DNA from 2 places in the Alkalimarinus coralli genome. Region 1 is predicted to be linked to the other one. Evidence: predicted binding sites of a transcription regulator. Region 1 holds the regulator's gene; the other holds the start of a gene.
What was found. The regulator FliA, encoded in region 1, starts transcription of late flagellar genes. The targets are predictions, from matches to a motif close to CTAAAGNTNNNNNNNNNNNNGCCGATA.

Region 2: the regulator FliA is predicted to act here: its motif matches at 1,550-1,576, upstream of cobU (bifunctional adenosylcobinamide kinase/adenosylcobinamide-phosphate guanylyltransferase).

What each region holds. Positions count from the first base shown of each region.
Region 1 covers NZ_CP096016.1:1,084,174-1,089,729, forward strand. Annotated here, with positions in the region: gene flhA (flagellar biosynthesis protein FlhA) at 1-986, shown strand, start outside; gene flhF (flagellar biosynthesis GTPase FlhF) at 1,094-2,440, shown strand; gene MY523_RS04820 (MinD/ParA family protein) at 2,914-3,726, shown strand; gene MY523_RS04825 (RNA polymerase sigma factor FliA) at 3,738-4,469, shown strand; gene cheY (chemotaxis response regulator CheY) at 4,645-5,031, shown strand; gene MY523_RS04835 (protein phosphatase CheZ) at 5,046-5,556, shown strand, end outside.
Region 2 covers NZ_CP096016.1:4,349,471-4,355,026, reverse strand. Annotated here, with positions in the region: gene cobT (nicotinate-nucleotide--dimethylbenzimidazole phosphoribosyltransferase) at 1-924, opposite strand, end outside; gene cobU (bifunctional adenosylcobinamide kinase/adenosylcobinamide-phosphate guanylyltransferase) at 995-1,507, opposite strand; gene MY523_RS19660 (aminotransferase class V-fold PLP-dependent enzyme) at 1,827-2,960, shown strand; gene MY523_RS19655 (acyl-CoA dehydrogenase C-terminal domain-containing protein) at 3,583-5,406, shown strand.

The DNA of each region.
Region 1 (5,556 bases):
TGGTCGATAAATCCCAAGGGGGGCAGTTGCTGGGAAGAATTAAGGGGGTAAGGAAAAAACTGTCTCAGGAATTGGGTTTTTTGATGCCGTCGGTCCATATCAGGGACAACCTCGACTTAATGCCCAACGTATACCGCATTACCCTTATGGGCGTTAATCTGGCTGAGGCGGAGATTCATCCTGATAGAGAGCTTGCCATTAACCCGGGCCAGGTATTCGGGAAACTAGAGGGGATTGAGGGGAAAGACCCTGCGTTTGGTTTGGATGCTGTATGGATAGAGCCCAGCCAGAAAGATCATGCCCAGACACTGGGTTATACGGTGGTAGACGCCAGTACGGTTGTCGCAACTCACCTTAATCAAATTCTACAAAAACATGCTCACGAATTGATTGGGCATGAAGAGGTTCAACAGTGGCTGGAGCAGCTGACAAAAGCCTCTCCGAAGCTTGGAGAAGAGCTGGTTCCGTCAACGTTGTCAGTTAGCTTGCTATTGAAAATACTGCAAAGTCTGTTGATAGAGAACGTGCCTATACGTGATATGAGAAGTATTGCCGAGGCGGTCGTGAATGTGACACCTAAAACTCAGGACCCGGTGATGTTAGTCGCTGCTGCACGGCAATCCCTTAAGAGACTGATTATTCAAAATATCTGTGGAGCGGAGAGTGAAATCCCCGTTATCACCTTAGACCCTGAACTGGAACAACTATTGCTTAAGTCTGTACAGCAAGCACAGAAAGTTGGCGCAGGGGATGATGTAGGGCTCGTTCTTGAACCGAGAATGATAGAAAAATTACAACGGTCATTGAACGATGCCGCTCAGCGCCAGGAGGTGATGGGTAAGCCACCAATACTACTGGTTTCAGCGCCATTGAGGCCCGTGCTAGCGAAGTTTGTAAGGTTTGGTATTGAGCGGTTGCATGTGCTCTCTTATCAGGAAGTGCCTGATAATAAGCAAATAACAATTGTCGCAACCGTAGGTCAGTAATTTGACGCGTTTTCATCAAAAACAAAAAGCGCCGTCAATTAATATGTCAGACGATCGTGTTGTCGCCGAATAATTGCGGACAACTGAAAGAATTTAGGAGAGACGCCATGAAAGTAAAACGTTTTTTTGCCGCAACTATGCAAGAAGCCTTGCGCATGGTTCGTGAGGAGATGGGGGCAGATGCGGTTATTCTTTCAAACCAAAAAGTGGGTGGTGGCGTCGAGATAGTAACTGCACTGGACTATGATGAGCAGCTAGCAATGAGTCAGGTTGAGACAATAGAAGGGCAAGATAAGGCCCCTTCACCGACTCAGGTTGGCCGAATGCAAGCAGAGCGCCATGTTCGATTACAGGAAGAGATGGAGCGGGCGCGCGAAAAAATAAATGGTGTTAGAAATAGGCGCGCAGGTAGTGATGAACCTGTACAGCCTGTTCAAGCAATTACTTCAGAAAAAGCAGGCGAAGCTGCAGCGCCCTCAGAACTTGAGCAGATGAAGGCTGAGTTAAGCCATCTTAAAGGGCTGCTTAATCAGCAAATTCAGAGCAGCAATGAAGCGCCAGTCGAAAGTGATGCTGATCGTTCAATTGTTAAGAATAATATTTCAGACAGGCTTTGCCGTATGGGGGTTGAGCGCTCTTTAATCGATGCGCTGTTGCCGGGGGTAAAAAATGGAACCGATATCAGTCAAGCCTGGAATCGGGTTCTGGCTGAGTTATCCCATGTGTTGGCGGTTGAAGATGCCGAGCTAACTGACCGGGGAGGCATTTATGCATTGGTTGGACAGACAGGTGCAGGTAAGACCACAACAATTGGCAAGATGGCTGCGCGGTATGTGTTGGAGCATGGGGCTGACTCAATTGCGTTAATCACCACTGATCGATATAGAATAGCCGCGCATGAGCAGCTAATGGTCTTTGGTCGTATTTTAAATATCCCTGTTAGAGTCGTGGATGAACAAAACCCGCTGGACGATGTGCTGGAGTCGCTACAGGATAAGAAGTTAGTACTTATCGATACTGCCGGGCTTAACCACCAAGACCCTGATTGGGCTGAGCAGCTGCATGAGTTGCGTAATTCAAAATTCGATATTCAAAGTTATCTGGTTCTGTCGGCAATAACACAAACCCAGATTATGAAATCCACCTACCATTATTATAAGATGGTCGGATTGGCAGGGTGCCTGGTTACTAAGTTGGACGAGGCTGTTAGCCTGGGTGAGGTAATTAGTTTCCTTTACTTAAGCGGTTTATCGGTCGCTTATGTGACTGATGGGCAAAAAATACCCGATGATATTCATTTGGCAAAAGCGCATATCATTGTTAGCAAAGCGATTACGTTATTTAAAGAGCAGGAAAAATTTGAAGCAGAGTTATTGTCTAATACGCAAGGCCGGATACATAATACCGGGCGCGCCAATGAGCTAACTTCAATGTATTTTGGCAACACAGCCTGAAATTAAGAACATAAAACAGTATCCTCTGCTAAACTGATGAAAAGTTTAGTTGTTTTATAGCTATCTAAGTGAATAAAATGTCTGTTTTTTGATCGAATTGGCCGATTGAGAAAACATATATCGCTTCGTTTGTGATAACAATAAAAGTAGTTTATTTCAGCTAAAGCGGTTAAGCGTTAAATAACGCTGCGGCACAAAGAACTGAATAGTTTCAGCCGAAGCATGCCTTTTCCGTTAAGAGCAATAAGATAGTCGTAATAAATGAGATCGTAGTGAATGGCACTGACTTAAGCTTGTCATCCTCGCGAACGCGGGGATCCATAGGGTTATAGACTCCGTTCCAAATGGATTCCCGCCTGCGCGGGAATGACAGTACAGAGTCATTATGTTTTAGGTAAGTGCCACTAAGATCGTAGTAATAAATGAGATTGTAGAAATAGAGCAAATTGCAGTAATAGGGGATAAACACCTGTATGAGTAATTCAAATCCAGTCCAGGTTATTGCTGTTACAGGCGGTAAAGGCGGTATTGGCAAAAGTAATGTATCGATTAACCTAGCTTTGGCGCTCTCCTCTATGGGGCGAAGAGTCGTGGTGCTTGATGCGGACTTGGGGTTGGCAAATATTGATGTTCTCTTGGGAATTACTTCGAACAGAAATTTAGCAGATGTTCTTTCAGGTGAGTGTGGCTTGCGAGATGTGATGGTCGAAGGCCCTGGGGGAATTAAAGTTGTCCCAGCTTCATCCGGGACTCAAAAAATGGTCTCCTTAAGCCCCTTGGAGCATGCTGGCTTGATTAATGCGTTTAGCGAAATCTCAGGCGATTTGGATGTATTGGTTGTGGATACAGCCGCAGGTATATCTGACAGTGTGGTTAGCTTTTTGAGGGCCGCACAGGAAATCGTTGTGGTGGTGGTTGATGAACCGACTTCAATTACCGACTCCTATGCGCTTATTAAATTACTAAACAGAGATTACGGAATTCATCGCTTTAGAGTGTTGGCTAATATGGTCAAAACACAGCAGGAAGGCCGTCACCTTTATTCAAAACTCGTTAAAGTAACAGATCGTTTTCTTGATGTTGCCCTTCAATACGTTGGTAGCATTCCATTCGATGAGGCAGTTAAAAAATCAGTTCAACGTCAGCGGGCTGTATTGGATGCTTACCCTCGTGCAAAAGCTTCACTAGCCTATAAGTCGTTAGCGCAAAAAGCGGATAGCTGGCCTTTGCCTTCGTCACCGAGAGGGCACTTGGAGTTTTTTGTTGAGCGTTTGGTGCAGGCGTAAATTATTAATTTATGGCATTGGTACACGGCCAAATGATGTATAGTGATTCGAATATTGAACGGGCTGATAGTCTGGTTCGGCAGCACGCGCCACTGGTGAAGCGTATCGCTTATCATCTGATGGCAAGGCTTCCGGCAAGCGTGCAGGTGGATGACCTGATCCAGTCCGGTATGATGGGGCTGTTAGAAGCCTCTAAAAAATATGAGCCATCAAAAGGGGCATCGTTCGAAACCTACGCCGGGATTCGAATTCGTGGTGCCATGATGGACGAAATTCGCAAAGGAGACTGGGTTCCCCGGTCTGTTCACAGAAATACCCGTAAGATATCTGAAGCGATCAAAGCGGTTGAAGACCGTGAAGGTCGTGATGCAAAAGATCATGAGGTAGCGGCAGAGCTCGACATGGACTTAGACGAGTATTATGCCTGTATTAAGGATAGTGCCAGTGGAAAGCTATTTAGCTTTGAAGAAATTCTGGAAGGGGGAGAGGGGGCTGTTGATCAGTTGGCTGCATCCTCTGAAACGCCTTATTCAGAATTGCAAGATGACGCGTTTAAAGAGGGGTTGGTGCAAGCAATAGCCTCACTACCCGAACGAGAACGATTAGTGCTATCGCTCTACTATGATGAAGAGCTAAACCTTAAAGAGATTGGGGCGGTGCTTTCAGTGAGTGAATCACGAGTTAGCCAAATACACAGTCAGGCAGCATTGCGCTTAAGATCTAGGTTAATAGAGTGGCACTAAAATTGACATGCTTATAGCTGCTTGAATTTTTTAGAAAAATGATAGCAGTTATTTTGCTTAACATTAAAAAAAACTGGATACCCGTCGAACTCAAGCTAGACTTACATTCATACCATGAGCCTGAATCGAGTTCTGGCTTGTTAAGGGTTCCAGCTTCGGCATTTTGGAGGTCGACTTGGATAAAAATATGAAAATCCTGGTAGTTGATGATTTTTCGACTATGAGGAGAATTATAAAAAACCTGTTAAGAGATCTGGGCTTTACAAACGCTGATGAAGCGGATGACGGGAATACTGCATTGCCAATGCTTCAGACAGGTAAATATGACTTTCTCGTGACAGATTGGAATATGCCTGGCATGACGGGTATCGAACTGCTTAAGGCAGTAAGAGCTGATGATAATCTGAAAGGTTTACCCGTACTGATGGTTACTGCTGAAGCGAAGCGGGATCAGATTGTTGCTGCAGCTCAGGCGGGTGTAAATGGTTATGTTGTAAAGCCGTTTACTGCGGCGGTGCTGAAAGAAAAAATTGATAAAATCTTTGAGCGTATCGATTCTTGAGCGCAGGTTAGTGCATGACAAATAAAGAAGAAAACTCGCAGGATATGGCAGGATTTGAAACGCAGCTTAAAAACCAGGCCGCTGATCTCAAAGATTTGGTTGATTCCGGTAACATTTCAGAAGCGTTGAAAGTAATCTCAGACTTAAATGCCACCCGAGATCAAAGTCTTTACCAGGAAGTTGGGCGGTTAACGCGAACCTTACACGAATCAATTAGAAATTTTCATATTGATACGGCAAGAGGGGCGGGTCAGGAAGAGCTTTCCAAAATTGATGATGCGACTGATCGCTTGTCTTATGTTGTCGACATGACCAATAAGGCTGCAAATAAGACCTTAGACCTTGTAGAAGAGAGTATGCCTATTGCTTCGGAAATGAAGGAAGAAGCAGATATTCTAAAAGGTGATTGGGCAAAACTACGTCGCAGAGAGATGAAGCCTGAAGAGTTTCGTCAGCTTTATAAACGTATGGACTTGTTTCTTGATAAATTAAGCAATCAATCGGATAAAGTTTATCGTAATTTGT
Region 2 (5,556 bases), 1.6 Mb from region 1:
TAACGGGCTAACCTCTAATTGCTCTAAAACCAGCCGGTGGCCCTTTTCAGCCGACTGATGCGAGAACAGTAACCAACCTTTTAATTCTGGCCTTAACCTGCAAGCAACCAATGCAGCGGCTGTCGCGATAAAGCCATCAACCAGCGAAGGAATACCTTGCTGTGCTGCCGCAATATAAGCCCCGGCCAGTGCTGCAATCTCAAATCCGCCTACCGCACATAAAACATCAAGCGGCTGCGGAGAGGGAGCATGTTTTTTTAACGCCGCACTAATCACGTCTGCCTTGTGTTTAATTGCCTGGTTACCCAACCCGGTACCTGCGCCCACTAAATCATCTACCGGTCTATTGAGTAAAGCACAACAAACAGCGGTTGCCGACGTTGTATTGGCAATCCCCATCTCTCCCCCGATAAATAACCGGGTATCTTGAGCAATCACCTCATTGATAACCTGCTGGCCAATAGCTAGCGCATCCAGGCACTGCTGCTTCGTCATCGCCGGTTGTTTAGCGAAGTTAGCAGTGCCACACGCGACAGGATTATTAACAACGCCACCAACTCCCGCTACTGAGTTGGCCGTACCCGCATTAACAATATGCAGGTCAGCGCCCAGTTGAGCCGCCAGCACGCTAATCGCAGCCCCTCCACGGGCAAAATTTTTCACCATTTCAACGGTGACTGCCTGAGGAAAAGCAGATACCCCCTCTTCTGCCACACCATGATCCGCCGCAAATATAGCGATTGATGTTTTCTTTGCGACGAGCTCCGGTATTACCTTACCCTGCCAGCCGGCAAACAACACTGCCAGTTGCTCAAGACGCCCTAACGAACCCGGAGGTTTGGTCAGCGTACTCTGCCTGAGTTCTGCTTTCTCTCTTGAAAATAAATCAATTTCAACCAGTGGCGCTTCAAACCAATGTGGCATAGTTAATTCTCATTATGTTTTATTTAGATTTGACGTCATATATCTCGCGGCCAACAAGGCGCGAAGTGAGTTAAGGTTTAAGTTGCTGGGCAATACCCGCAGTCACAAACGTAACCTGATCACATTGGGCCGCTAACGCCTGATGTAACCACCCTGCCTCATCAACAAAACGGCGGGCGAGTGCATTATCAGGAATAACCCCCTGGCCCACTTCGTTACTCACCAATATTACATGGCCCGGTAGCGAAAAAACGCAGTCTAATAAACTTTGTTTCTCTTTACCAAACAGTACTGAGTCATCCATGCACAACAGATTACTTAACCAAAGGGTCAGGCAGTCAACCAGAATAGTGCGATTCTCAGCAGCATGACTCTGTAGCGCCCGCGCAAGATAAACAGGCTCTTCGACAGTCCCCCAGTGAGCGGGGCGGTCACCCTGGTGCCGAGCAATTCGCTCATCCATTTCACGATCAAACGCCTGGGCGGTCGCGATATAGAGAACATCTTGCCGGGTTGCTTTCGCTCGCTGTTCAGCCAGGCGGCTTTTGCCTGAGCGCGCGCCTCCCAGAATTAACTCTTTCATCTTATCTCCAGTTTAAACTAACCATGGCAAAACTTAAGGCCATAACGCCTTCAAAGGGTCAACCTGCAGCAGCTAAATACCCAAACGTTAGCACATAAATCTGCACGGGATAGTAGCAGTTTTTGCACTCGCTTCCGAACCCGAATAGCACTCCCATTAAACTTAAAAAGTGCCACAATATATGAATGACCATTATTAGAGATAAAAACACAGCCGGGAGATTGTTTTGATTATTTAATGGGGATATGCTTTTGGGCAACAAGCTGCATCTTGATAGAGACGTTTGATAATTATTATCAGTATTGAATAAGGACAAAAAATGCCTGCGTTATTACCCAATGTCGACCCTGACGGACTTCTAGAGTATTCAGTTGTATTTACCGACCGCTCATTGAACCATATGTCGAAAGCCTTTCAAGGAGTGATGAACGACATATCAAGCACCCTTAAAAGTGTCTATAAAGCAGAAGCAGTGGTGGTCGTTCCGGGTGGTGGCACTTATGGTATGGAGTCGGTAGCCCGGCAGTTTGCCAATAATAAAAAGTGCCTGATTATTCGCAATGGCTGGTTTAGCTATCGTTGGACACAAATTCTGGAAATGGGCAATATCGCCAAAGAGTCAGTGGTACTTAAGGCGCGCAAAACGTCTGATACCAGTGACGCCCCTTTCGCTCCAGCCCCTGTCGAGGAGGTGGTGGCAACCATTAAATCTGAAAAGCCTGAGATTGTGTTCGCCCCTCATGTCGAAACAGCGTCAGGAATTATCCTCCCTGAAGACTATATCACCGCTATCGCAGAAGCCGTCCATTCGGTCGGAGGGCTATTTGTGCTGGACTGCGTTGCCTCAGGTACGCTATGGGTCGATATGGAGAAAACGGGCGTCGATATTCTGATCAGCGCGCCACAAAAAGGCTGGAGTTCATCCCCCTGTAGCGCACTGGTGATGCTAAGCGCCAACGCAAGACAAGAGATAGAAAACACCACCAGCAGCAGTTTTGCCTGTGACTTGAAGAAATGGTTACAGATTATGGAAGCCTACGAAAATGGTGGCCATGCTTATCACGCAACGATGCCAACCGATGCATTAACCACCTTTCGTGACACCATGAAAGAGACCCAGGCATACGGCTTCGAAAAAGTACGAGCTGAACAACAAGAGCTGGGTGACCGGGTTAGAGCGTTGTTAGCAGAAAAGGGCATCAAAAGCGTTGCCGCTGAAGGGTTTCAGGCTCCGGGCGTTGTCGTCAGTTATACCCAAGATGCCGCAATGCAAAATGGCAAGAAGTTTCTCGAACTCGGCTTGCAGATCGCAGCCGGTGTGCCGCTACAGTGTGATGAGCCCGAAGATTTTAAAACCTTTAGATTAGGCCTATTTGGTCTCGACAAACTGCATAATATCGACCGCACTGTGGAGCACCTCAGTCGCGCACTCGACCAAATTCTGGCCAAGTAGACTCACCGGTCAGACCTATACTGATAGATTCAAATCTAAGCATTAAGGGGGGGATTCCCCCTTGTTTCCCTTATATATCATAATATTACCACTCTCATATTTCTCGCTGAAATCCACCATTCTATTATTGATCGTTTGACAATGTCCCTTTATGACCGATTTATTGTCATAAATTGACCTTCAGTAACCATTGGCAAATAGGCACAATAGTCCTCGTTGATTAGTGTCTCTGAACTAGTCCGTTTTTACTCTCGCAAGAGGGTAAATACTTACCTTGCTTTAAGGCTGCCATTGGCAGCCTTTTTTTATGCCTGAAATTTAATGTTGCGCCCTCCCAATACCACCCGCCTCCCTCAAAAGTCCCCACGGCTAGCTGTTTTTGACCCTACAGTCTCCAAATTGACCCAATTCGCAATGATTTAAGACCCCTCTGCCAATTACTCTATGATTGAATCAAGGACAATCGGCACTGTGGAAACCGGTTGAGTCACGTCTAATCACCACCTTTCTACACTTGTCGCCAGTGACACAGGCTTATCCAAAGCCGCCAAAGGCGTAGCGCAGTGAGTAAACCAGGTAGCATGAGCGGGTTGCTCGCTCAAAGGCAGTAGGAGAGCAAACAATGCCAGAATACAAAACCCCTTTACGTGATATGAAATTCGTATTTAACGAATTACTGCAAACACAAGAACACTACAAAAATATTCCAGCGGGTGAGGAAGCGACTCCTGATATGGTTGACGCCATTCTGGAAGAGAGTGCCAAGTTCAGTGAGGAAGTACTATCTCCATTAAATCAGGTGGGGGATAAAGAAGGCTGTAAACTGGTGGATGGGCAAGTCATCACACCTACCGGGTTCAAGGCTGCATACGACCAGTTTGTGGCCGGAGGATGGCAGGGAATGTCTCACCCTGTCGAGTATGGCGGGCAAGGGTTACCTCTTTCTTTAGGGGTGCTTAAATCAGAGATGATCAGTACCGCCAACTGGTCGTGGGGAATGTACCCAGGCTTGAGCATGGGCGCAATGAACACAGTCTACCTGCACGGCAGCGAAGAGCAGAAACAAATTTACCTGACCAAGTTAACGGAAGGTGCCTGGACTGGCAGCATGTGCTTGACTGAGCCCCAGTGTGGTACAGATTTAGGGCAAGTTAAAACCAAAGCTGACGCCAATGAAGATGGCTCTTACACCATTACTGGAACCAAAATATTTATCTCTGCCGGTGACCATGATTTAACCGACAATATTGTGCACATCGTACTTGCACGCTTGCCCGATGCACCAAAGGGAACCAGAGGAATATCGCTCTTTATCGTTCCCAAGTTCCTCCCTGATGCTCAGGGTAATACCGGGGAGTTTAACAATGTGAACGTCGGTTCATTGGAAGATAAAATGGGCATCAAGGGCTCTTCGACCTGCGTCATGAATTTTGATGGCGCCAAAGGTTTTTTGATTGGGCCACCCAATAAGGGCCTGGAGTGTATGTTCACCTTTATGAATACCGCCCGTATTGGCACCGGGTTGCAAGGCTGTGCAGCGGCAGAACTCTCATTTCAGGGCGCACTGGCTTATGCCAAAGACCGTCTCTCGATGCGTTCGCTAAGCGGCAAAAAAGCCCCCGACAAAATTGCCGACCCAATTATTGTGCACCCTGACGTGCGTCGCATGTTGCTCACTCAGAAAGCGTTTGCAGAAGGCGGCCGCGCCATGATCTATTACGCAGCCCATAAAGCAGACTTCTTGATCGACAGCAGTGACGAAAAGGCCCATGACCGGGCCGATGACGACTTGGGCTTTTTGACCCCCATTATCAAAGCCTTTTTAACTGAGACCGGTTATGAAGCAGCAAACCTCGGCATGCAGGTATTTGGTGGCCATGGATACATTAAAGAGTGGGGTATGGAGCAGATTGTCCGTGATACACGAATATCTATGCTCTATGAAGGCACTACTGGCATTCAGGCGCTTGACCTGTTGGGGAGAAAGATACTGCTGGACAAAGGGGCCGCATTCCGCCGCTTCAGTAAAGAGCTGAGCCAATACTGTAAAGGAAAATCATCGTTTGTCAGCGGCAAGAAACGCGGAAAGATGAAAGACATGATCAGCGAACTGACCTGGTTGAACCGCCAATGGAACTATGTCGCGTTACGGCTTGTTTTTAATGCCATGAGAAACAAGGATGAAGTCGGTTCTGCCTCGGTCGACTTTCTGATGTACTCAGGCTACATCGTGATGGGTTACTTCTGGGCAATGATGGCAGAAAAAGCCTATGAACAGCTGGCCAACGGAGCAGAGGACGACAAGGACTTTTACCGCGCAAAAATTCAAACCGCTGAATTCTATTTTGCGCGGATATTGCCGAGGACAAAAACACACTATGCCGCCATGATGTCTGGCTCAAAGAATCTGATGCAGATAGAAGATGAGCATTTTGCATTTGCCTGAGTTCAAGCCCGGGCCTTAATACATGCCATAGTCAAGGCCCAACGCCTTACCTCCCTATCACCCAAAATGGTGGTAGGGGGTAGACCTGCCAAAAAACGCCAGACTGAGCGATGAGAGTAAATTATGGCAGACCACCAATAATAGATAGAC